One region of the Streptomyces sp. SudanB182_2057 genome, then DNA from elsewhere that is predicted to be linked to it. Evidence: riboswitches for the same ligand, from Rfam matches in the RefSeq annotation. Region 1 holds a riboswitch; each other region holds the start of a gene.
The links. Region 1 has a riboswitch for cobalamin ahead of ACSURM_RS12775 (ribonucleoside-diphosphate reductase subunit alpha). Riboswitches for the same ligand answer to the same signal wherever they lie in the genome.

Region 1 (7,727 bases):
CGCTGCCTGCTGCGCGGCGACTTCATGGACGAGCGCGCGGAACGGCTCAGCGTCGACCTCGCCACCGTCTTCCGGGGCATGTACCGCCGGATGGTGATCCCGCTCGGGCCGCTGTACCGGCTGCCGTTCCCGGCCAACCGCGAATTCAACCGGGCCCTGGCCGATCTGCATCTGCTGGTGGACGAGATCGTCGCCGAACGCAGGGCCTCCGGTCAAAGGCCGGACGATTTGCTGACGGCATTGCTGGAGGCGAAGGACGACAATGGGGACCCCATCGGGGAACAGGAGATCCACGACCAGGTCGTGGCGATACTGACGCCCGGCAGCGAAACAGTGGCCTCCACCGTCATGTGGCTGCTCCAGGTCCTCGCCGAACACCCGGAACACGCGGAGAAGGTACGGACCGAGGTCGAATCCGTGACCGGTGGCCGACCGGTCGGATTCGAGCATGTCCGCTCACTGGCGCACACCAACAATGTCGTCGTCGAGGCCATGCGGCTGCGGCCCGCCGTGTGGATTCTGACGCGGCGCGCGGTGACCGACACCGCACTCGGCGGCTATCGCATTCCGGCCGGTGCGGACATCGTCTACAGCCCGTACGCGATCCAGCGCGACCACCGCTCCTACGACCGCCACCTCGACTTCGACCCCGACCGCTGGCTGCCCGAGCGGGCCAAGAACGTACCCAAGTACGCCATGAGCCCGTTCAGCGTGGGCAACCGCAAGTGCCCGAGCGACCACTTCTCCATGACCCAGCTGAGCCTGATCACCGCGGCCGTCTCGGCGAAGTACCGCTTCGAACCGGCCGACGGGTCGGACGACAGCACCCGCGTGGGCATCACGCTCCGCCCGCACAACCTGCTGCTGCGCGCGAGGCCCTGGTAGACCGCCGGTGCCGGCGCGCGCTCAGGCGGCCCGCGGGCCCCGGAACGCGCGCCGGTAGGCGTTCGGCGTGGTACCCAGCGCCCGGAGGAACTGATGGCGCAGCGCGGCGGCCGTACCGAACCCGGTACGCCAGGCGATCGCGTCCATCGTCTCGTCCGTGCCCTCCAGCAACTCCTGTGCCAGCAGCACGCGTTGCCGCAGAAGCCAGCGGTAGGGCGTGGTGCCGGTCTCCTGCCGGAAGCGCCGGGCGAAGGTGCGCGGCGCCATATGGGCGCGGGCCGCGAGCTGTTCGACGGTGACCTCCTGGTCGAGGTGGGTCTCCATCCACGCCAGCACCTCCCCGACCGTGTCGGCCGGAGCCTTCGGCAGCGGCCGCTCGATGAACTGCGCCTGCCCGCCGTCCCGGTGCGGCGGCACCACCATGCGGCGGGCCAGCTTGTTGGCCACCTCCGGGCCCTGCTCCTTGCGCACCAGGTGCAGACAGGCGTCGATCCCGGCGGCGGTACCGGCGGAGGTGATCACCGGGTCCTCGTCCACGTACAGCACGTCCGGCTCGACCTGGAGCCGGGGATGGCGCCGGGCGAGCTGCTCGGCATGGTGCCAGTGCACCGCGCACCGCCGCCCGTCCAGCAGCCCCGCGGCGGCCAGGACGAACACCCCGGAGCAGACGCTGAGCACCCGGGCGCCTCGGTCGACCGCCCGGCGCAGCGCCGCCAGCAGCTCCGGCGGGAACTCGCGCACGGTGAAGTCCTCGCCCGCCGGCACGGCGATCAGATCGGCCTCCTCCAGCCGCTCCAGGCCGTGCGGCGTGGACACCGTGAACCCGCAGTGGGTGGTGAGACCCGGTCCCTCCGCCGACACCACGGCGAAGTCGTACACCGGCAGCCCGTCGTCGCTGCGGTCCATGCCGAACACTTCGCAGACGACGCCCAGTTCGAAAGGATGCACGCCGTCCAGCAGCACGGCGGCCACGTTCTTCAGCATGCTGCCAGTCTGCCTCGGCGGTGGCAGTAATTCGAGGGTCTACGGCAGTCCTGCCCCTGCCGGTCAGGAGTGTCCGGCGCGACAGTGGTGTCCATGAACGAGAACCAGCTAGAAGGCCTGATCGGAATCGGACTGACCTTCGGGATCCTGGCCCTCCTGGCCCTCCCCTCCCTGCTCGGGCACCTGCGCGACAGGCGCATCGACCGGCAGATCAGGGAGGCCCAGGAGGCCCGGGACGGCGAGAGGGATCAGAAGTCCTCGTCCAGGTCGACCGTGCCCTCGACGGCGACCTGGTACGCGGACGGGCGGCGCTCGAAGAAGTTCGTCAGTTCCTGAACGCCCTGGAGCTCCATGAAGGAGAAGGGGTTCTCCGAGCCGTACACCGGGGCGAAGCCGAGGCGGGTGAGGCGCTGGTCGGCGACGCACTCCAGGTACTGGCGCATCGATTCGGTGTTCATGCCCGGGAGGCCGTCGCCGCACAGGTCGCGCGCGAACTGCAGCTCGGCCTCGACGGCCTCCTCCAGCATGTCGGTCACCTGCTGCTGGAGCTGGTCGTCGAAGAGCTCCGGCTCTTCCTTGCGGACGGTGTCGACGACGTCGAAGGCGAAGCTCATGTGCATGGTCTCGTCGCGGAAGACCCAGTTGGTGCCGGTGGCCAGGCCGTGCAGGAGGCCGCGGCTGCGGAACCAGTAGACGTAGGCGAAGGCGCCGTAGAAGAACAGGCCCTCGATGCAGGCGGCGAAGCAGATGAGGTTGAGCAGGAAGCGGCGGCGGTCGGCCTTGGATTCCAGGCGGTCGATCTTCTCGACCTCGTCGATCCACTTGAAGCAGAACTCGGCCTTCTCGCGGATGGAGGGGATGTTCTCCACCGCGGCGAAGGCGGCCGCCCGGTCCTCCGGATCGGGGAGGTAGGTGTCCAGCAGCGTCAGATAGAACTGGACGTGGACGGCCTCCTCGAAGAGCTGGCGCGACAGGTACAGGCGCGCTTCCGGGGAGTTGATGTGCTTGTACAGCGTCAGCACGAGGTTGTTGGCGACGATGGAGTCGCCGGTGGCGAAGAAGGCGACGAGCCGGCCGATGAGGTGCTGTTCCTCGGGGGTGAGTTTGGCGAGGTCGGCGACGTCGGAGTGGAGGTCGACCTCTTCGACGGTCCAGGTGTTCTTGATGGCGTCCCGGTAGCGTTCGTAGAAGTCGGGGTAGCGCATGGGGCGCAGGGTGAGTTCGAAGCCGGGGTCGAGCAGGTTGGTGTTCCGGGACATTACTGGCAGGCCTCGCAGGACTCGGGGTTTTCCAGGGAACAGGCGACCGCTTCGGGATCCGCGGTGACCTGTGCGGGGAGGGTGGGCTGCGCCTGGGCGGCGCGGGCGATGCGCGTCGCGGGGCGCGAGCGCAGGTAGTACGTGGTCTTCAGCCCGCACTTCCAGGCGTAGGCGTACATCGAGGAGAGCTTGCCGATGGTCGGCGTCTCCAGGAACAGGTTCAGCGACTGCGCCTGGTCGAGGTAGGGGGTGCGGGCGGCGGCCATGTCGATCAGGCCGCGCTGGGGGATCTCCCAGGCCGTGCGGTACAGGGCGCGGACGTCCTCGGGGATCCACTGGAAGTCCTGCACCGAGCCGTTGGCCTCACGCAGCGCCTCGCGGGTGCGGGCGTCCCAGACCCCGAGGTCCTTCAGGTCCTGCACCAGGTAGGAGTTGACCTGGAGGAACTCGCCGGACAGCGTCTCGCGCTTGAACAGGTTCGACACCTGCGGCTCGATGCACTCGTACACACCCGCGATCGACGCGATGGTGGCCGTCGGCGCGATCGCCAGCAGCAGTGAGTTCCGCATGCCCGTCCTGGCGATGCGCGCGCGCAGCGCGGCCCAGCGCTCGGGCCAGGTGAACTCGACACCGTAGTGGTCCGGGTGCAGCACGCCCCGGGCGGTGCGGGTCTTCTCCCAGGCGGGCAGCGGGCCGTTGCGCTCGGCGAGGTCGGCGGACGTCTCGTACGCGGCGAGCATGATCCGCTCGGCGATCCGCGTGGACAGCACCTTGGCCTCGGCCGAGTCGAACGGCAGCCGCAGCTTGAAGAACACGTCCTGCAGGCCCATGGCACCCAGCCCGACCGGCCGCCACTTGGCGTTGGAACGCCCCGCCTGTTCGGTGGGGTAGTAGTTGATGTCGACGACGCGGTCGAGGAAGGTGACGGCGGTGCGGACGGTGGTGTCCAGGCGGTCCCAGTCGATGTCGCCGTCGCGGACGAAGGCGCCGAGGTTGACCGAGCCGAGGTTGCAGACGGCCGTCTCGCCGTCGTTGGTGACCTCCAGGATCTCGGTGCAGAGGTTGGAGGAGTGGATGACGTTGCCGGGTTCGGCGGTCTGGTTGGCGGTGCGGTTGGCGGCGTCCTTGAAGGTCATCCAGCCGTTGCCGGTCTGCGCCAGGGTGCGCATCATCCGGCCGTACAGCTCCCGGGCCGGGAGGGTCTTCTTGGCCAGGCCCGCGGCTTCGGCCTCGCGGTAGGCGGTATCGAAGTCCTCGCCCCACAGGTCGACGAGTTCGGGGACGTCGGCGGGGGAGAACAGGGACCACTGGGCGTCGGCGTTGACCCGGCGCATGAACTCGTCCGGGATCCAGTGCGCGAGGTTGAGGTTGTGGGTGCGGCGGGCGTCCTCGCCCGTGTTGTCGCGCAGCTCCAGGAATTCCTCGATGTCGGAGTGCCAGGTCTCCAGGTAGACGGCGGCGGCGCCCTTGCGGCGGCCGCCCTGGTTCACGGCGGCGACCGAGGCGTCCAGGGTCTTCAGGAACGGCACGATCCCGTTGGAGTGCCCGTTCGTCCCCCGGATCAGCGAACCGCGCGAGCGGATGCGCGAGTACGACAGCCCGATGCCGCCGGCGTGCTTCGACAGCCGGGCGACCTGGTGGTAGCGGCCGTAGATGGAGTCCAGCTCGTCCAGCGGGGAGTCCAGCAGGTAGCAGGACGACATCTGGGGGTGGCGGGTGCCGGAGTTGAACAGGGTGGGGGAGGAGGGCAGGTAGTCCAGGCGGCTCATCAGGCCGTAGAGCGAGGCGACCTCGTCCACCGAGCGGGCCGTGTCGTCCTCGGCCAGGCCGCTGGCCACGCGCAGCATGAAGTGCTGGGGCGTCTCGATGACCTTGCGGGTGATCGGGTGGCGCAGGAGGTAGCGGCTGTGCAGGGTGCGCAGGCCGAAGTAGCCGAAGCGGTCGTCGGCGCCCTCCGCCACGGCCGAGTCCACCAGCGCGTCCAGCCGTCCGGCGTGGACGCGCACGAACTCGGCGGTGCGGTCGGCCACCAGGCCCTCGCGATGGCCCACTGCGATCGACCCGGTGAAGGAGGTCACGCCCTGCGAGGCGGCCTCGGCCCGGATGGCGAGGGTCAGCAGCCTGGCGGCCAGCTTCGAGTAGGCGGGGTCCTCGGCGATCAGGCCGGCGGCGGCCTCCGTGGCCAGCTCGCGCAGCTCCGCCTCGTCGGCCCGCGCGGACCGGCCGCGCAGCGCGGCGGCGGCGACCCGTCCGGGGTCGGCGTCGGGCAGGTCGGCCGTCAGCTCGGACAGCGTCCGCAGCAGCGCGGTACCGGGAGCGTCGGTCTCCGGTCCGCTGACCGAAGCCGGGTCGGCTGGCGCGATGGTCACGTGGGGGTCTCCCTCGCTCGGCACGGGGCCTGGCGGAGGGCAGGGGGCAGCACGAGCGCGCGAGGGCTCTCGCGTCCACCGGCCCATTCCACGAGGCCCGGACGTCGGGCACACCGGCCGGATGGCCGGGTGCGCTGTCGGCAGGTCCTCGGACTGACGCTCGTACGCGGATACGCACAAGTACACCGTTGCGGGACAGTTCCGGATTCGCACCGGATTCCCCTGCGGCGACAGCGAGCATGAGCATACATCTTGTGCCGGGCTGTCGTGTCACCCCCAGATGTTGTGTCCCGGTGATGTCAGAGTGTCAACTCGTAGGTGAGCAGCGTGACGTCGTCCAACTCCGGCACGGGATTCCAGTCCCGTTCGGGTGTGCGGACGAAACCCAGACGTTCGTAGATGCGGTGGGCGGCGCGCATGGTGCGCTGGGTGGACAGGACGACGGCCGCGCAGCCCTCGGTGGCCCTCGCGCGCTCGACGCAGGCCCGGACGAGCGCCTCGCCGGCACCCCGGCCGCGGGCCGCGCGGTCCACCGCGAGCATGCGGATCTCCGCCTCGCCGGGACGGGCTATGTCCGCCATGGGGCCGCCGGACGGGACGAAGGTGACTCCGCCGAGCGGCCGGTCGTCCGCGACGGCGACGAGGACCTCGGCGGCGGCGGCGCGTTTCGCCACGTCCCTCAGCTCGCCCAGGTACTCGTCGCTCTCGCCGAAGTCCAGGAGGCCGTCTCCTAGGTAGGCCCGGGCGGTGATCTCGCCGAGGGCGGCGTACTCGGAGGGGGCGGCGGGCCGGATGACGATGTCCATGGGCCGAGTGTGCCGGAGGGGTACGACAAGGCGCCGGAGTTTTCCACAGGGCGCCCGGCCGGAGAGGGCCGTGCGTCAGCCGCCCGTACCGGCGCACGGCGGCGGGTCGTGCCGGCGACGGCACCGGCCCGGGCAGGCAACGGCAGCGGGCCGCCGACGCGTGTGCTGTCGGCGGCCCGCTGCGGATGCCGCGTGGGTCAGTGCGCGCTGCCCGCGGTGGCCGGCGGAAGCTCCACCTGGACATCGGGGTCGCCGGAGTCCGCCGTGTAGTCCTCCGGCTTGGTCTCGTCGATGCCCTCGGGAGCCTTCACGGCCTTCAGGACGACCGTCAGGACCACGGTGACCAGTACGTTCAGCACGAACGCCGTCAGGCCGATGTAACCGATCTCGCCGATGCCGGGGATCTCCTTCGAGGAGCCGCCGAAGTGCTTCTGCGTGGGCGAGGCCACCCCGTACGCGGCGGCCGTGCCGTAGACCATGCCGACCGCCCAGCCGGCCAGCAGCGCCCAGCGGTGGAACCAGCGGGTGAACAGGCCGCCGACCAGGGACGGGAAGGTCTGCATGATCCAGATGCCGCCCAGCAGCTGGAAGTTGATGGCGACGGTCTTGTCCATGGTGAGGACGAAGACCAGGGCGCCGACCTTCACCAGCAGGGAGACCAGCTTCGAGACCTTGGTCTCCTCCGCGGGCGTCGCGTCGGGCTTGATGAAGTCCTTGTAGATGTTGCGGGTGAAGAGGTTGGCCGCCGCGATGGACATGATCGCCGCCGGGACCAGGGCGCCGATGCCGATCGCCGCGAACGCCACGCCCGTGAACCAGTCCGGGAACATGTCCTCGAACAACTGCGGGATGGCCAGCTGGCCGTTGGAGACCTTCACCCCGGCCGCGATCGCCATGAAGCCCAGCAGCGCCAGCAGACCCAGCATCAGGGAGTACAGCGGCAGGATCGTGGTGTTGCGGCGGATCACCTCACGGCTGCGGGACGACAGGGTCGCGGTGATCGAGTGCGGGTACATGAACAGCGCGAGCGCCGAGCCGAGCGCCAGCGTGGCGTACGTCCACTGGCCCGCCTCCGGTGGTGTGACCGCCCCGCGCGGTTTGCCGGTGGCCGGGTTGTCCTGGCCGAGAGCCTGGCCGGCCTTGGCGAAGACGTCGTCGAAGCCGCCCAGCTTGATCGGGATGTAGATGATCGCCACCACGATGACGATGTAGATCAGCGTGTCCTTGACGAACGCGATCAGCGCGGGGGCGCGCAGCCCGGAGGAGTAGGTGTAGGCCGCCAGCACACCGAAGGCGATGAGCAGCGGAAGGTCCTTGACGAACCAGTTGGTGTCCTCGCCGCCGCCGACGCCCATCACGTCCAGCACCGCCTGGATGCCGACCAGCTGGAGCGCGATGTACGGCATCGTCGCCAGGATGCCGGT
Region 2 (7,727 bases), 1.1 Mb from region 1:
CGATGCGGCTCGGCGGCGAGGAGGCCGTCCTGCGGCCCAGCCTCTGCCCGCACCACGCGCTGATCTACCGCTCCCGCGCCCGCAGCCACCGGGAGCTGCCGCTGCGCATCGCCGAACTGGGCACCATGCACCGCGCCGAGCTGTCCGGGGTGCTCGGCGGCCTGACCCGGGTGCGCGCCATCCACCTCAACGACGCGCACGTCTTCTGCACCCTGGACCAGGCGGTGGCCGAGGCCCGCGCCGCCCTGGAGCTGATCGGCCGCGCCTACGCGGACCTCGGCATCGAGGCCGTACGCCACCGCCTCTCCCTGCCCGGCGCGGGCGGCAAGTACGTCGCCGACCCCGAGTTGTGGCGGCGGGCCACCGCACTGCTGCGGCAGGTCCTGGCCGAGGCCGGGGTGGCGTACGAGGAGGCGCCGGGCGAGGCCGCGTTCTACGGCCCGAAGATCGACGTGCAGATCGCCGACCCGGCGGGCCGCGAGTCCACCTTGTCCACCGTGCAGATCGACTTCCACCAGCCCGCCCGCTTCGGCCTGCGCTACACCGGCCCCGACGGCGCCCGGCACCGGCCGGTGATGGTGCACCGCAGCGTCATCGGCAGCGTGGAACGGGCGGTCGCCCACCTCGTCGAGACCCACGGCGGAGCCTTCCCGGCCTGGCTGGCGCCGGTCCAGCTGGTCGTCCTGCCGGTGGCCGAGGACCAGTCGGAGCAGGCGGAGCGGCTGGTCCGGGAGGCCGTCGCGGCCGGCCTGCGCGCCGAGTCGGCCGGGCCCGCCCAGGGCACCCTCGGGGCCAGGATCCGGGCCGCGCGGCTGGTGCCGTACCAGGCGGTGATCGGCCCCCGGGAGGCCGGCGCCGGGCTGGCCGCCCTGCGGCTGCGGGACGGACGGCGACCGGGCGCGCTGCCGGCACCGGAACTGCTGCGCCGGATCACCGCACGGGTGGCGGCCCACTCCACCGTCCTGTGGGACGAGGATCCGCTGGTCTAAGGTCGGCTGGACGGAAGGAGGCCGCCGTGGCCGGTCAGCCCGTGCCCGTGATCATCGACTGTGACACCGGCGTCGACGACGCCCTGGCCCTGCTCTTCGCCGTGCGCCACCCGGGGCTCGATCTGCGGGCCGTGACCTGTGTCGCCGGGAACACCGGCGTGGACGGGGTGGTCCGCAACACCCTGACCGTGCTGGAGCGGGCGGGCGCTCCGGCCGTCCCGGTGGCGCGGGGTGCCGAGCGCCCGCTGATCGAGCCGGCCCGCCGGGCGCCGGTGCACGGCGCCGACGGCATGGGCGACCTGGGGCTGCCGGCGCCCGCCCGGCGCCCGGCCGACGTGGACGCGGTCACCCTGCTGCGCCGGGAGATCCTCGCCTGCCCGCGTCCCGTGACGCTGATCCCGACCGCCCCGCTGACCAACATCGCGCTGCTGCTGCGCACCCACCCGGAGGTCACCCGGAACATCGAGCGGATCGTGTTCATGGGCGGGGCGGTGAGCACCGGGAACGCCACCCCGGTCGCGGAGTTCAACGTCTGGCACGACCCGGAGGCCGCGGCGGTGCTGCTGACGGCCGGGGTGCCGATCACCATGTACGGCCTGGACGTCTTCCGGCGGGTCGTCGTACCCGGCGCCGAGGTGCGCCGGCTGCGCGCGAGCGACGAGCCCGGCACCCGGCTGGCCGGGGAACTCCTCGCGTGCCGGCCGACCAGGCAGGGCGCGGAGCCGGGAGCGGAGGAGGCGGGCGGCCTCGGCGACGCGGGCGCGGTGTGCGCGGTGGCCGATCCGGCGGGCCTGACCACCCGGCTGCTGCCGGTCGAGGTCTGCCTGGCGCCCGGCCCGGCCCGCGGCCAGACCGTCGTGGACCTCCGGCCCGGCCCCGGCGAGGCCGAGTTCCACGCCGACGACTCCGAACGGACCCTGGTGGACGTGGCGTTGGACGTGGACGTGGACCGGTACGTGCGGCTGTACCTGGAGACGGTGGAGCGGCCCTAGGCCCTGTCCTCCGCCGGTCCCGGTCGCGGTCGCGGCAACGCCCTTTACAAAAAGGGTGTCCGGCTCGTCGGGGAGACCCGATCCGGCCATCGTACGGCCCACCGGTACGGCCGGTAGCCGGTCGATCACATGGGTGAGCAGGCGTTCATGTGCCTGAACCGGCGTTCCGGAACGCCACGTTTCGGACCGCGATCGCAAAGAGATGGTTGTGGCTCGGCAAAGGGTTTCCTAATCTTCGGGCCACCGGGCTGGACAGCTGTAGACCGGGCGCCTCTCACAAGGAAGGGCACCCGGCCGGTCTGGTGCGGAACATGCCGCGCGGCCAACAGCTTTGGCGGGCAGACGGTCGCAACGGCACACAGCCCACGCAACCAGCAACCACGGAGGATACCGTGAGCCACCCCAACCGGCTACGCGATGCCATTCACTCGGACGGCACCACCCCTCTGATCGGCGTCTTCGACATGTTCTCCGCGTCCGTGTCGGCGCAGCACTACGACGGCATGTTCGTCTCCGGCTTCGGCTTCGCCGCGTCCCACTACGGTCTGCCCGACATCGGCTTCATCGCCTGGCCCGACATCATCGCCTTCGTCCAGCGCCTGCGCATGGCGTTCCCCACGCAGCACCTGCTGGTGGACATCGACGACGGCTACGTGGACCCGGAGACCGCGTGCCACGTCGTGCAGAACCTCGAGGCCGTCGGCGCCTCCGGCGTCATCCTGGAGGACCAGAAGCGGCCTCGGCGCTGCGGTCACGTCGACGGCAAGCAGGTGCTCCCGCTGGAGGAGTACCTGGAGAAGCTGGAGCTGGTCCTGCAGTCCCGCCGCGACCTGGTGGTGGTCGCCCGCACCGACGCCACCGAGGAGGACGAGATCCTGCGCCGCGCCAAGGCGCTCGCCGCGACCGACGCCGACGTGGTGCTGGTCGACGGGGTGCGCAGCGTGGACTGGATCCACAAGGTGCGCAAGGTCATCGGGGACAAGCCGCTGCTGTTCAACCAGATAGCCGGGGGCAAGTCGCCGCGGCTGTCGCTGAGCGAGCTGTCCGACCTGGGCGTCGACGTCGCCATCTACAGCACGCCCTGCCTGTTCGCCGCGCAGACCGCCATCGACCGCGCCCTGACCGAGCTGAAGGAGGCCGACGGCCGCCTGCCGCAGACCGGGCCGGACAGCGTGGGGGTCGCCGAGAGCCTGGCCCTGCTGGAGAAGAACATCAGCCGGCACCACGTCCGCACCCCGGCGTGACCTGATCCACCCCAGGGGCCCGCGCGCACCCGGCACGCGGGCCCCACCGGTTGACGAACCCCATGGACGAACCCACGGGCGTGCCCCATGGACGTAGCCCATGGGTGAGCCCGCCCCATAGAGGCATCCCCCGTCCCATGCCACCCGCTTCCAAGGCAGGAGCGCATGTCTCAGACGCTCACCGGCTCGGCCCGCGGTCTGGCGCGCCGTGTCGACTGGTACATCGTCGCGCTGTTCGGCGCGATCGGGATCGCCGCGCTCGTCCCGGCCGAGGACACGGCGGCCGAGGCCGTCTCGTGGCTGACCAAGCTGGCGATCGGCCTGCTCTTCTTCCTCTACGGCGCCCGGCTCTCCCCGCAGGCCGCGCTGGACGGCGTACGGCACTGGCGGCTGCATCTCCCGGTGCTCGCCCTGACGTTCGCCGCCTTCCCGCTGCTCGGCCTGGGCGCGAAGCTGCTGCCGGACGGGTGGCTCGGCGCCGAACTGACCGCCGGGGTGCTGTTCCTGGCGGTGCTGCCGTCCACCGTGCAGTCCTCCATCGCCCTCACCTCCCTGGCCCGCGGCAACGTGGCAGCGGCCCTGTGTTCCGCGTCCTTCTCCACCGTGCTGGGCGTGGTCCTCACCCCGGTCCTGGCCGTCGCGCTGATCGGCGGCGGCGAGGGCGGCGGCATCCCGATCGGCGCGGGCCAACTCGTGGACATCGCCGTGCAGTTGCTGCTGCCGTTCGCCGCCGGGCAGGCGGTGCGGCGGTGGATCTCCGGCTGGCTCGGCCGGCACCGCAAGGTGATCGGGCTCTGCGACCGGGGCTCCATCCTGCTCGTCGTCTACGCGGCGTTCAGCCGGGGCATGACCACCGGCATCTGGCAGCGGGTGTCCCCCGGCCGCCTGGTCCTGCTCGGGGTTCTGGTGGCGGTGCTGCTCGCCGCCGCCCTGCTGCTGGCCGACCGCTCCGCGCGGGCGCTGCGGCTGCCCCGCGAGGACCGGGTGACGGCGGTCTTCTGCGGGGCGACCAAGAGCCTGGCCAGCGGGCTGCCGATGGCCTCCGTGCTGTTTCCCGCGGACGAGGTCGCCATGACCGTCCTGCCGCTGATGCTCTACCACACCCTCCAGCTGGTGGTCTGCGCCGCGCTCGCCCGCCGGCTCAGTCGGACGGCGCCGCCCGCACCGACCAGCGCTCCTCCACCCGTGCCAGCCGCCAGTACGCCAGCGCCGCCGCCCACACCACCACGAACAGGCCGACGATGAGATAGCCGACGCTGTCCAGGTTCAGACCGGCCACCCAGCCGGTCACCGGGTCGCTGAGGCCGGCCTTCTCGTGCAGCACCCCGACCAGTTCGATGGTGCCGATGAAGAAGGCCACGGCGATGGACAGCCCGGTGATGGCGAGGTTGTAGAAGACCTTGCGGACGGGGTTGGCGAAGGCCCACTGGTAGGCGAAGTTCATGAACGTGCCGTCGAGGGTGTCGAACAGGCTCATCCCGGCGGCGAACAGCAGCGGCAGGCACAGGATCGCGTACCAGGGCAGGCCGGCCGCCGCGCCCGAGCCGGCCATCACCATCAGGCTGACCTCGGTGGCCGTGTCGAAGCCGAGGCCGAACAGGAAGCCCAGCGGGTACATCTGCCCCGGCCGGGACACGGACTTCGTCAGCCGCCCCAGCAGCCGGTTCATGAACCCCCGCGAGTCCAGGTGCCGTTCCAGCTCCGTCTCGTCGTACCCGCCCGCGCGCATCGCCCGGAACACCTTCAGGATGCCCGCCAGCGCGACCAGGTTCAGGGCGGCGATGAGGTAGAGGAAGGACCCGGAGATCGTCGTACCGAGCACCCCGAGCACCTGGTGGGTGGCGGAGCCCTCGTTCATCACCTTCCCGGCCAGCGAGGTGCCGCCCGCGATCAGCAGCGCCAGCAGCACGACCACGCTGGAGTGCCCGAGCGCGAACCAGAACCCCACCGACACCGGGCGCTTTCCGTCGGCCATCAGCTTGCGGGTGGTGTTGTCGATCGCCGCGATGTGGTCGGCGTCGAAGGCGTGGCGCACGCCGAGGGTGTAGGCGGTGATCCCCAGCCCCACGCCGAACACCTGGGAGCCCACCTCGAAATGGCGCGGGGCCACCAGCACATACAGGATCCCGAAGGCGACGACATGCAGGGCGAGGATCACCACCAGCAGCCCCGCCGTCTTGACGGTGTCCTCGCGTCGCCAGCGGAACGAGGGGTGCGCGGACTCGGACAGAGACGTCCCGGGCAGGTTCATATGGTCAGCTCCAGCACCTCGTGGATCTTTCTGAGCTGCCGTGGCCGGTCTCCTGGCTTACGGGTCACGCGTCCGCCGTTCCTGCCTTCCCGGCCTTTCGACCAGTGGCCCGGCGGGTGCCGGACGGAACGGGAACTCCCCGATCACAGTGGCGAGGGCCGCTCCGGTCTCACACCGGCTTCCCGAACACCACGGCCCGCCCACCGTAGAGGGGCACGCGGTCGCCTGCATAGCTGCGCAGTCGGGCAGGTATGCAAGATCACATCGCCACCTGCCAGGATGGGAGCATGCATCTCGTTCCTGCCGACCGGGCCGGGCGTCGGACCATCGACGGGCACCGGGTGTGCGAGGCGATCGCCGCGATCGGTGACGCGGGGCGTCTGCGCACCTGGGCCGACCGTTTCTCGCTGCTGGCCGACGCCAACCGGCTCGCGCTGCTGCTCGCGCTGCACCGGACCGGGCCGCTGGCCGTCTCGGACCTGGCGATCGCCACGGGCATGAACGACCCGGCCGTCTCCCAGGCCCTGCGGCTGCTGCGCGCGGCGGGGGTCGTGGCAGGGGAGAAAGAGGGGCGCGTGGTGCGCTATCGGGTGGTGGACGAGGACGTAAGGGGCCTGTTGGAGCACTGCGCCGCCTGATCGTCCCGGAAAAGGTTCCCTTTCGGGCAATGTGGACAGATACAGATCCCGTACCGCTGTCCGTCCCATGGGAGCCCGTATGGCAGACCGTCCGCCGGACCTCTCGTCCAGGAACCCCGACTGGTGGCGCCAGGCCGTCATCTACCAGGTCTATCCCCGCAGTTTCGCCGACGCCGACGGTGACGGTCTCGGTGACCTGAGGGGCCTGACCCAGCGGCTTTCGCACCTCGCCACGCTGGGCGTCGACGCCCTGTGGCTGAGCCCCTTCTACCCCTCCGAACTCGCCGACGGCGGCTACGACGTCATCGACCCGCGCGGTGTCGACGAACGCCTGGGCACGCTGGACGACTTCGACGCCCTGGTGGGCGAGGCGCACCGGCTGGGCCTGAAGGTCGTCGTGGACATCGTCCCCAACCACACCTCCCATCTGCACCGCTGGTTCCGGGAGGCGCTGCGCGCCGGGCCCGGATCGGCCGCCCGCGAGCGGTACGTCTTCCGGCCGGGGCGCGGCGCGCACGGGGAACTGCCGCCCACCGACTGGCAGTCGGTGTTCGGCGGCAGCGCCTGGCAGCGGGTGGCCGACGGGGAGTGGTACCTGCACCTGTTCGCCCCCGAGCAGCCCGACCTGAACTGGGACAACGAGGAGGTCCGCGCCGACTTCCGCGCCACCCTGCGGTTCTGGTCGGACCGGGGCGTGGACGGCTTCCGCGTGGACGTCGCCCACGGCCTGGCCAAGGACCTCACCGAGCCGCTGCGGGACCTCGGCGCCCTCGGCACGGCCGGCGAGGCGGCGCTGCGGCACCTGTCGCCGGGCAGTCACCCGTACTGGGACCGGGACGAGGTGCACGAGATCTACCGCGACTGGCGCAAGATCTTCGACGCCTACCGCCCGCCCCGCATGGCCGTCGCCGAGGCATGGGTCCCGGGCGGCCGCCGGGCGCTGTACGCCCGCCCGGACGAACTCGGCCAGGCCTTCAACTTCGAGTACCTCCAGGCGCGCTGGGACGCGGGGGAGCTGCGCGAGATCATCGCCGGCGAGCTGGCCACAGCCCGCTCGGCCGGTGCCTCCGCGACCTGGGTGCTGTCCAACCACGACGTCGTACGGCACGCCTCCCGGCTCATGCTGCCGCCCGGCACCGACCCGGAGGCCTGGCTGCTCGCGCACGGCGCGGCGCCCGCCGTCGACCCGGCGGCCGGGCTGCGCCGGGCCCGGGCGGCGACCCTGCTGATGCTGGCGCTGCCCGGCTCGGCGTATCTGTACCAGGGCGAGGAACTCGGCCTGCCCGAGGTCGCGGACCTGCCCACGGAGGTGCTCCAGGACCCGATCTGGGAGCAGACCGGCCACACCCGCAAGGGCCGTGACGGCTGCCGGGTGCCGCTGCCGTGGACGACGGCCGGGCCGTCCTACGGCTTCGGGCCCGGGGCCGGCTGGCTGCCGCAGCCCGCGTCCTTCGCCGGGTACGCGGTCCAGGCGCAGGCCGGTGTGGAGGGCTCCACGCTGGAGCTGTACCGCACGGCCCTGCGGCTGCGCCGCAAGCTGCTGGACGGCGAGACGCTGACGTGGACCCCGGACGCGCCGGACGGCGTGCTGGACTTCACCCGCACCGAGACCT
Region 3 (7,727 bases), 3.4 Mb from region 1:
GGGGGTCGTCGCGGCGGGCCGGGGCGGGCCGGTCCGCCAGGGCGCGGCGGAGTACGGCGAGCGGGGCCGACCGGGCCCGGGCGCGTGTGGCCGGGGTGCCGGACGTCGTCGTGGCCGCGACCGCCGTCGGCTTCCGGGGCTGCGGCGAGGCCGACGGCTGGATCCCCGGCCGCGCGGCCAGCGGGGCCGGCCAGGTCCGGGCGCGCGCGGTGCGCGGCGTCGGCCGGGCCCGGCGGAGCAAAGCCAGTGCGGCCGGCACGGTTCGGTCGTACACGGCGCGCGCGACCGGCAGAGCTCGGCTATGTGCGGCGCGCGCGACCGGCAGGACCCTGTCGTACGCGGTGTACGCGGCCCGCAGGGTGCCGTGGGGCGGGGCCGGTGTGCCCGGTCGGGCCCGGCCGGGGGGGGTGTGCGGGGTGCGGGGCGGGCTGCTGTTCGGCAAAAGGGGTCACCTCCGTTGGCCGTACCCCTTCAAACGTTCCCCGGCCTCCGCGACTTGTGCCTCGGTGAGAAGGGACGGGGTCAGGCCGGGCACCGACGACGCGGTCAGCCACAGGCGGCACATCCACTCCAGCTGGGCGGTGCGGTCGTAGGCCTGGTCGAGGGTGGCGCCGTAGGTGACCGTGCCGTGGTTGCGCAGCAGGCAGCCGGAGCGGCCGGCGAGGGCGCTGAGCATGTTCCCGGCCAGCTCGTCGGTGCCGTAGGGGGCGTAGGGAGCGACCCGTACGGGACCGCCGAGGGCGGCGGTCATGTAGTGGACCGGCGGCAGCTCGGGGACGAGCATGGAGACCGCGGTGGCGTGCACGGCGTGGGTGTGGACGACCGCGCGGGCGTCGGTGGCGCGGTAGACGGCGAGGTGCATGGGCAGCTCGCTGGTCGGCACGAGGGTGCCGAGCACCCGGCGGCCGGTGAGATCGACGCCGGTGAGGTCGGCGGGGGTGAGCCGGTCGTAGGGCACGCCCGAGGGGGTGACCAGGACGAGGTCGCCGAGGCGGGCGGAGACGTTGCCCGAGGTGCCGACCACCAGCCCGTCGGCGACGGTCCGCCGCGCCGTGGCGACCACGTCCGCCCACAGCCGCGCCACGTCCTCCCGCACGTCCTCCCGTACGTCCTCCCCCACGACCGGCCACTCGTCCGGCCGCCCGTCCCGTCGTCCGTCCTTCGCGTTCCGTCGCGGTTCAGCCATGCGGTGATCCTGCCAGCCTGAGGGACGGGGGCGGGCGGCCGGCGGAGCCGGGTCGGGAACCGTAGGGCCGAACGAGGGGATTTAGGGGTGAAACGCCTGAAATCGCCCAGAAATCCGTGATCGGCGGACCTTGAATGGCTCACTCCTGCCCACCCCACGAGCGCCGCCGCCACCGAGGACCGGCGCGCCCGTCGTCCGCCACCCCCGGGGGAGCCGCATGGCCCGTGTACCCACCCTTGTCCGCCGCCGCGCGAGCGTCCTCGCGGCGGCCGTGGCGGCGGTCCTCGCCCTCACCGGCCCCGCGACCGCCGCCGCCAAGCCGCCCAAGGGCCACGACGTGTCGTCGTACCAGCGGCACGTGAAATGGCCGGACGCGCGGAAGAAGGGAGCGCGGTTCGTCTACGTCAAGGCGACCGAGTCCACCGGCTACCGCAACCCCTACTTCACCGAGCAGTACTCCGGCGCCCGCAAGGCCGGCCTGATCCGGGGCGCGTACCACTTCGCCCGCCCCGACCGGTCCTCCGGCGCCAAGCAGGCCGCGTACTTCGTGAAGCACGGCGGCGGCTGGCGCGGGGACGGCTGGACGCTGCCGCCCGCGCTCGACATCGAGTACAACCCCTACGGCTCGCGCCAGTGCTACGGACTGAGCAAGAAGCGCATGGTCGCCTGGATCCGTTCGTTCAGCGACGAGACCCGGCGCAGGACCGGCCGCCGCCCGGTGATCTACACGACGACCCAGTGGTGGAAGTTGTGCACCGGCAACAGCCGGGCGTTCTCGAAGAACCACCCGCTGTGGATCGCCCGGCACGGCACCGCGAAGCCGGGGGCGCTGCCCGGCGGCTGGCGGTACTGGACGTTCTGGCAGTACCGCACGAAGGGCACGCTGCCGGGTGACCAGGATCTCTTCAACGGCACCCTGGACCGGCTGCGGATCTTCGCGCGGGGCCGGTAGCCAAGGGGGGCCCGGCCCGGCAGGGCGGAAAAGAACCCGGGTATGGGATTGCCGACACCACTGTGCCCGTCCCAGTTCATCTTCCGTTCACCCAGGTTGCCTACGTTCGTCCAGCCAACGACCTCGAACGATTGCCTGGGTAAATGGAAAGCTTCTCGCTGATCCTCGCGATTGTGGTGGTAACCGCTCTCGCGTTCGATTTCACGAACGGTTTCCACGACACCGCGAACGCGATGGCCACCACCATCTCCACAGGCGCCCTGAAGCCCAAGATCGCGGTGACCATGTCCGCCGTCCTCAATCTTGCGGGCGCCTTCCTCTCCGTGGAGGTCGCGAACACGATCTCCAAGGGTCTCGTCGACGAGACCGGCATCCGTCCCGAGGTCATCTTCGCCGCCCTGGTCGGCGCGATCCTCTGGAACCTGCTGACCTGGCTGGTGGGCCTGCCCTCCAGCTCCTCGCACGCCCTGATGGGCGGCCTGGTCGGCGCCACCGTCGCCTCCGCCGGCTTCGACGGCGTCCACGGCGGCGTCCTGGTCACCAAGGTCCTGCTCCCCGCCGTCGCCGCGCCGGTCGTGGCGGGCCTCGCCGCGTTCCTGGCCACCCGGCTCTCCTACCGCGTCGGCGGCACCGGCGACACCGAGGCGACCCGCAAGGGCTACCGCGTCGGCCAGATCGCCTCCGCCGGCCTGGTCTCGCTCGCGCACGGCACCAACGACGCCCAGAAGACGATGGGCATCATCACCCTCGCGCTGATCGCGGGCGGCTCCCTCGCCCCCGGCTCCAACCCTCCCACCTGGGTGGTCCTCTCCGCCGGCCTGGCCATCGCGCTCGGCACCTACATCGGCGGCTGGCGCATCATCCGCACCATGGGCAAGGGCCTGACCGACCTGGAGCCGCGCCAGGGCTTCGCCGCCCAGACCGGCGCCGCGACCGCCATCCTGGCCTCCTCCCACCTCGGCTTCTCCCTCTCCACCACCCACGTCGTCTCCGGCTCGGTGATGGGCGCGGGCCTCGGCCGCAAGGGCGGCGTGGTCCGCTGGTCCACCGCGACCCGCATGGCCGTCGCCTGGGTGCTCACCCTGCCGGCCGCCGCGCTGGTCGGCGCGGGCGCCGAGGCAGTCACCGACCTCGGTGACTGGGGCACCGCCGGCGTCGCCGTCTTCCTGGTCGCCGCGAGCGCCGCCATCTGGAAGATCTCCCGCCGCGAGGTCGTGGACCACACCAACGTGATCGAGGAGACCGGCGAGCCGGCCGGTGTCGTCACCACCGCCATCGCCGCGGTCACCCCGCCGCCCGCCGGCCCGGTGGCCGACAGCCTGACGGTCCCGGCCACCGCCGGCCTGACGACCGCCGGCCTGACGGCCACGATCCCCGCCCCGGCCGCCGAACCGGCCCCCGCCGCCCCGCCGGCCGCCACGGTCTGACCCGCCCGCACGGTTACTGAAGGAAGCAATCCGCATGAAGATCGACTGGGCGGCCCTCGGCTCCGTACTGGGCGTCAGCGTCGTGTTCACGGTGGGCCTGGTGGCCCTGTTCACCCTCGGCATCAACGGCATGTCCCGCCGCGAACGGGCCGCGGCCCAGGGCGGCTCCGCCACGCTCGCCGTCACCGGCGCCTACGCCTGCTTCGCCGCCTGCGCGGCGGCCGTGGCCTACGGCATCTACCTGATCGTGGCCTGACCGCAGGCCCCCGATCCCCGCCTCCGCCCCGCCGACCGGCCCACCCGCCGGACCCGGCGGGGCGGACGCGTGTGCGGGGGCTCCCAAGGCCCGCCCGGCGCCCCGGGGATGTGGGCCTCGGCACAGTCGGGCGTCCCAGGTCAAAGGCAAGTTGACGGCCCTTCCGGGCACGTGGTGGACTGCCCAGGCCATGTACGGCGGCAGCAGAGGAAGCCGGTGCGAATCCGGCGCGGTCCCGCCACTGTCACCGGGGAAGAACTCCCCGGGAGCCAGGAACTCTCGCCGCCGGAATCCGTCGAACCAGGGCGTGGACACCCTGAGTGAGGACACGAATCGCCATGCTCGGCTGCCGAAGGACCCGTACCAGGAACGCCCCCGCGCCCACGGCCGGCTGAGCCGATGGGTGCCGACCGCACATACGCGTACGGTGCCGCCGCCGGCGTCCTCGGTGATCTGCTCCTCGGCGATCCCCGCCGCGGGCACCCGGTCGCCGCGTTCGGCCGCGCGGCCACGGCCGTGGAAGGCGCCTTGTGGCACGACCACCGAGCCTGGGGCGCCGTGCACACCGCCGTATGCGCCGGTGGCGCCGTCGCGCTCGGGGCGCTGGCCGCACGCGCCGTACGCCCCTCCCGTACCGCCTCCGTCGCGCTGACCGCCGCCGCCACCTGGGCCGTCGTCGGCGGCACCTCGCTCGCCCGCGAGGCCCAGGCGATCGGGCGCGCCCTGGCCGCGGGGGACACCGAGGCCGCCCGCGCCCGGCTGCCCCACCTGTGCGGCCGCGACCCGCAGGCGCTGGACGCCGACGGAATGGCCCGGGCCGTGGTCGAGTCGGTCGCCGAGAACACCTCCGACGCCGTGGTGGGCGCCCTGGTGTGGGGAGCCGTGGCCGGGGTGCCGGGGCTGCTCGGGTTCCGCGCCGTCAACACCCTGGACGCGATGGTGGGTCACAAGTCGCCCCGGCACCGCCGCTACGGCTGGGCCTCCGCCCGCCTCGACGACGTCGCCGGCTGGCCGGGCGCCCGGCTCACCGCCGTACTCGCCACCGTCGCCGGACCCGACCCGCGTGGCGCCCTGCGCGCCTGGAAGGCCGACGCCCGCAAGCACCCGAGCCCCAACGCCGGTCCCGTGGAGGCCGCCTTCGCGGGCGCCCTCGGCGTCCGGCTCGGCGGGACCCTCTCCTACGGCGGCCGGGTCGAACACCGGCCCGTGCTCAACGGCGGCACCGGACGGCCGGTCCGGGTCACCGACATCGACCGGGCGGTACGGCTCTCCCGCCGCGTCGGCCTGCTCGCCCTCGGCACCACGCTCGCCGCGCGCGCACTCCTGAAAGGACGTGGGAAGTGAACGGTGGTCTCCTCGTGGCCGGCACCACCTCGGACGCCGGCAAGAGCGTCGTGACGGCCGGGATCTGCCGGTGGCTGGCGCGCCAGGGCGTGAAGGTGGCGCCGTTCAAGGCGCAGAACATGTCCCTGAACTCGTTCGTGACCCGCGAGGGCGCGGAGATCGGCCGCGCCCAGGCCATGCAGGCCCAGGCCTGCCGGATCGAGCCGACCGCGCTGATGAACCCGGTGCTGCTCAAGCCCGGTGGCGAGCAGAGCAGCCAGGTCGTGCTGCTCGGCAAGCCGGTGGGCGAGCTGAGCGCGCGCGGCTACCACGGCGGACGCCAGCAGCGGCTGCTGGGCACGGTGCTGGACTGCCTGGCCGAACTGCGGGGCACGTATGACGCGGTGATCTGCGAGGGGGCGGGCAGCCCGGCCGAGATCAACCTGCGGCGGACCGACATCGTCAACATGGGCATCGCGCGGGGCGCGCGGCTGCCGGTGCTGGTGGTGGGCGACATCGACCGCGGCGGCGTCTTCGCGTCCTTCTTCGGCACGGTCGCCCTGCTCTCCCCCGAGGACCAGGAACTCGTCGCCGGGTTCCTGGTGAACAAGTTCCGCGGCGACGTCGGCCTGCTCGAACCCGGCCTGGACATGCTGCACGGCCTCACCGGACGGCGGACCTACGGCGTGCTGCCGTTCCGGCACGGGCTCGGCATCGACGAGGAGGACGGACTGCGCGTCTCCCTGCGCGGCACCGTACGGGAATCCACGGTCGCTCCCCCGGTCGGCGAGGACGTGCTCCGCGTCGCCGTGTGCGCGATCCCGCTGATGTCCAACTTCACCGACGTGGACGCCCTCGCCGCCGAACCGGGCGTCGTCGTACGGTTCGTGGACCGGCCGGAGGAACTGGCCGACGCCGACCTCGTGGTGGTCCCGGGCACCCGCGGCACCGTACGGGCACTGGAGTGGCTGCGGGAACGCGGACTGGCGGACGCCCTCGCACGCCGGGCCGCCGAGCACCGCCCCGTCCTCGGCATCTGCGGCGGCTTTCAGCTCCTCGGCGAGCACATCGAGGACGAGGTCGAAAGCCGCCAGGGACACGTCGACGGCCTCGGCATCCTGCCCGTGCGCGTGCGCTTCGCCCGCGAGAAGACCCTCACCCGGCCCACCGGGCAGGCCCTCGGCGAGCCCGTCGACGGCTACGAGATCCACCACGGCGTGGCCACGGTCGAAGGCGGCGAACCCTTCCTGGACGGCTGCCGCGTCGGCCAGACCTGGGGCACCCACTGGCACGGCTCCCTGGAGTCGGACGGCTTCCGGCGGGCCTTCCTGCGCGAGGTGGCCGCCGCCGCGGGCCGCCGCTTCGTCCCCGCGCCGGACACCTCCTTCGCCGCGCTGCGCGAGGAGCAGCTCGACCGGCTCGGCGACCTCATCGAACAGCACGCGGACACGGACGCGCTGTGGCGGCTCATCGAGTCCGGCGCGCCGCAAGGACTGCCTTTCATCCCACCGGGAGCGCCCGCATGAGCACAGTGTTGTTGTTGTCGACCGCCGACACGGATCTGCTGGCGGCCCGGGCCTCGGGCGCCGGCTACCGCATCGGCAACCCCACCCGGGTCGACGTCGCCGGGGAACTGCCCGCCCTCATCGAGGGCGCGGACCTCGCCGTCGTACGGCTGCTGGGCGGCAAGCGGGCCTGGGAGGACGGGCTGGCCGCGCTGAAGGCGTCCGGCATCCCGACCGTACTGCTGGGCGGCGAGACCGTACCCGACGCCGAACTGATGGCCGAGTCCTCGGTGCCCGCCGGCGTGGTCGCGGAAGCCCTGAAGTACCTGGTCGAAGGCGGCCCCGCCAACCTGCTGGAGCTGTCCCGGTTCCTGTCGGACACCGTGCTGCTGACCGGCGAGGGCTTCGAGGAGCCGCGCCGCATGCCCGAGTTCGGCGTGCACGGCGACTACGCCGTCCAGGACGGCCGCCCGACCGTCGGCGTGCTGTTCTACCGGGCGCACGAACTGAGCGGCAACACCGCCTTCGTGGACACCCTGTGCCAGGCGATCGAGGCGGCCGGCGCCAACGCCCTCCCCGTGTACTGCGGTTCGCTGCGCGGCGCGGACCCCGCCCTGTACGAACTGCTCGGCCGGGCCGACGCACTGGTCGCCACCGTCCTCGCGGCCGGCGGCACCCACGCCTCCCAGGCCTCCGCGGGCGGCGACGAGGAGTCCTGGGACATCGGCGCGCTCGCCGACCTGGACGTCCCCGTCCTGCAAGGGCTGTGCCTCACCTCCTCGCGCGCCGCGTGGCAGGAGTCCGACGCCGCCCTGTCCCCCATGGACGCGGCGATGCAGGTCGCCATCCCCGAATTCGACGGCCGGCTGATCACCGTCCCCTTCTCCTTCAAGGAACAGGGCCCCGACGACGTCCCGGTGTACGTCGCCGACCCCGAACGGGCCGCCCGGGTCGCCGGGATCGCCGTCCGGCACGCCCGGCTCAAGCACAAGCCGAACGCCGAGAAGAAGATCGCCCTCGTCTTCACCGCCTACCCGACCAAGCACTCCCGGGTCGGCAACGCCGTCGGCCTGGACAC

Region 2: another riboswitch for cobalamin. It lies ahead of ACSURM_RS17870 (HoxN/HupN/NixA family nickel/cobalt transporter); the one in region 1 lies ahead of ACSURM_RS12775 (ribonucleoside-diphosphate reductase subunit alpha).
Region 3: another riboswitch for cobalamin. It lies ahead of ACSURM_RS28200 (cobalamin biosynthesis protein); the one in region 1 lies ahead of ACSURM_RS12775 (ribonucleoside-diphosphate reductase subunit alpha).

What each region holds. Positions count from the first base shown of each region.
Region 1 is NZ_OZ186798.1:3,005,478-3,013,204, reverse strand. It holds gene ACSURM_RS12795 (bifunctional albaflavenone monooxygenase/terpene synthase) at 1-885, shown strand, start outside; gene ACSURM_RS12790 (GlxA family transcriptional regulator) at 907-1,869, opposite strand; gene ACSURM_RS12785 (hypothetical protein) at 1,963-2,205, shown strand; gene ACSURM_RS12780 (ribonucleotide-diphosphate reductase subunit beta) at 2,118-3,128, opposite strand; gene ACSURM_RS12775 (ribonucleoside-diphosphate reductase subunit alpha) at 3,128-5,497, opposite strand; cobalamin riboswitch at 5,620-5,744, opposite strand; gene ACSURM_RS12770 (GNAT family N-acetyltransferase) at 5,797-6,303, opposite strand; gene mctP (monocarboxylate uptake permease MctP) at 6,501-7,727, opposite strand, start outside.
Region 2 is NZ_OZ186798.1:4,110,001-4,117,727, forward strand. It holds gene thrS (threonine--tRNA ligase) at 1-989, shown strand, start outside; gene ACSURM_RS17855 (nucleoside hydrolase) at 1,016-1,981, shown strand; gene ACSURM_RS17860 (isocitrate lyase/PEP mutase family protein) at 2,374-3,225, shown strand; gene ACSURM_RS17865 (bile acid:sodium symporter family protein) at 3,391-4,470, shown strand; gene ACSURM_RS17870 (HoxN/HupN/NixA family nickel/cobalt transporter) at 4,367-5,476, opposite strand; cobalamin riboswitch at 5,502-5,685, opposite strand; gene ACSURM_RS17875 (ArsR/SmtB family transcription factor) at 5,764-6,114, shown strand; gene ACSURM_RS17880 (glycoside hydrolase family 13 protein) at 6,194-7,727, shown strand, end outside.
Region 3 is NZ_OZ186798.1:6,358,385-6,366,111, reverse strand. It holds gene ACSURM_RS28220 (class II aldolase/adducin family protein) at 449-1,186, opposite strand; gene ACSURM_RS28215 (lysozyme) at 1,404-2,138, shown strand; gene ACSURM_RS28210 (anion permease) at 2,282-3,565, shown strand; gene ACSURM_RS28205 (hypothetical protein) at 3,600-3,821, shown strand; cobalamin riboswitch at 3,980-4,122, shown strand; gene ACSURM_RS28200 (cobalamin biosynthesis protein) at 4,221-5,165, shown strand; gene ACSURM_RS28195 (cobyric acid synthase) at 5,162-6,670, shown strand; gene cobN (cobaltochelatase subunit CobN) at 6,667-7,727, shown strand, end outside.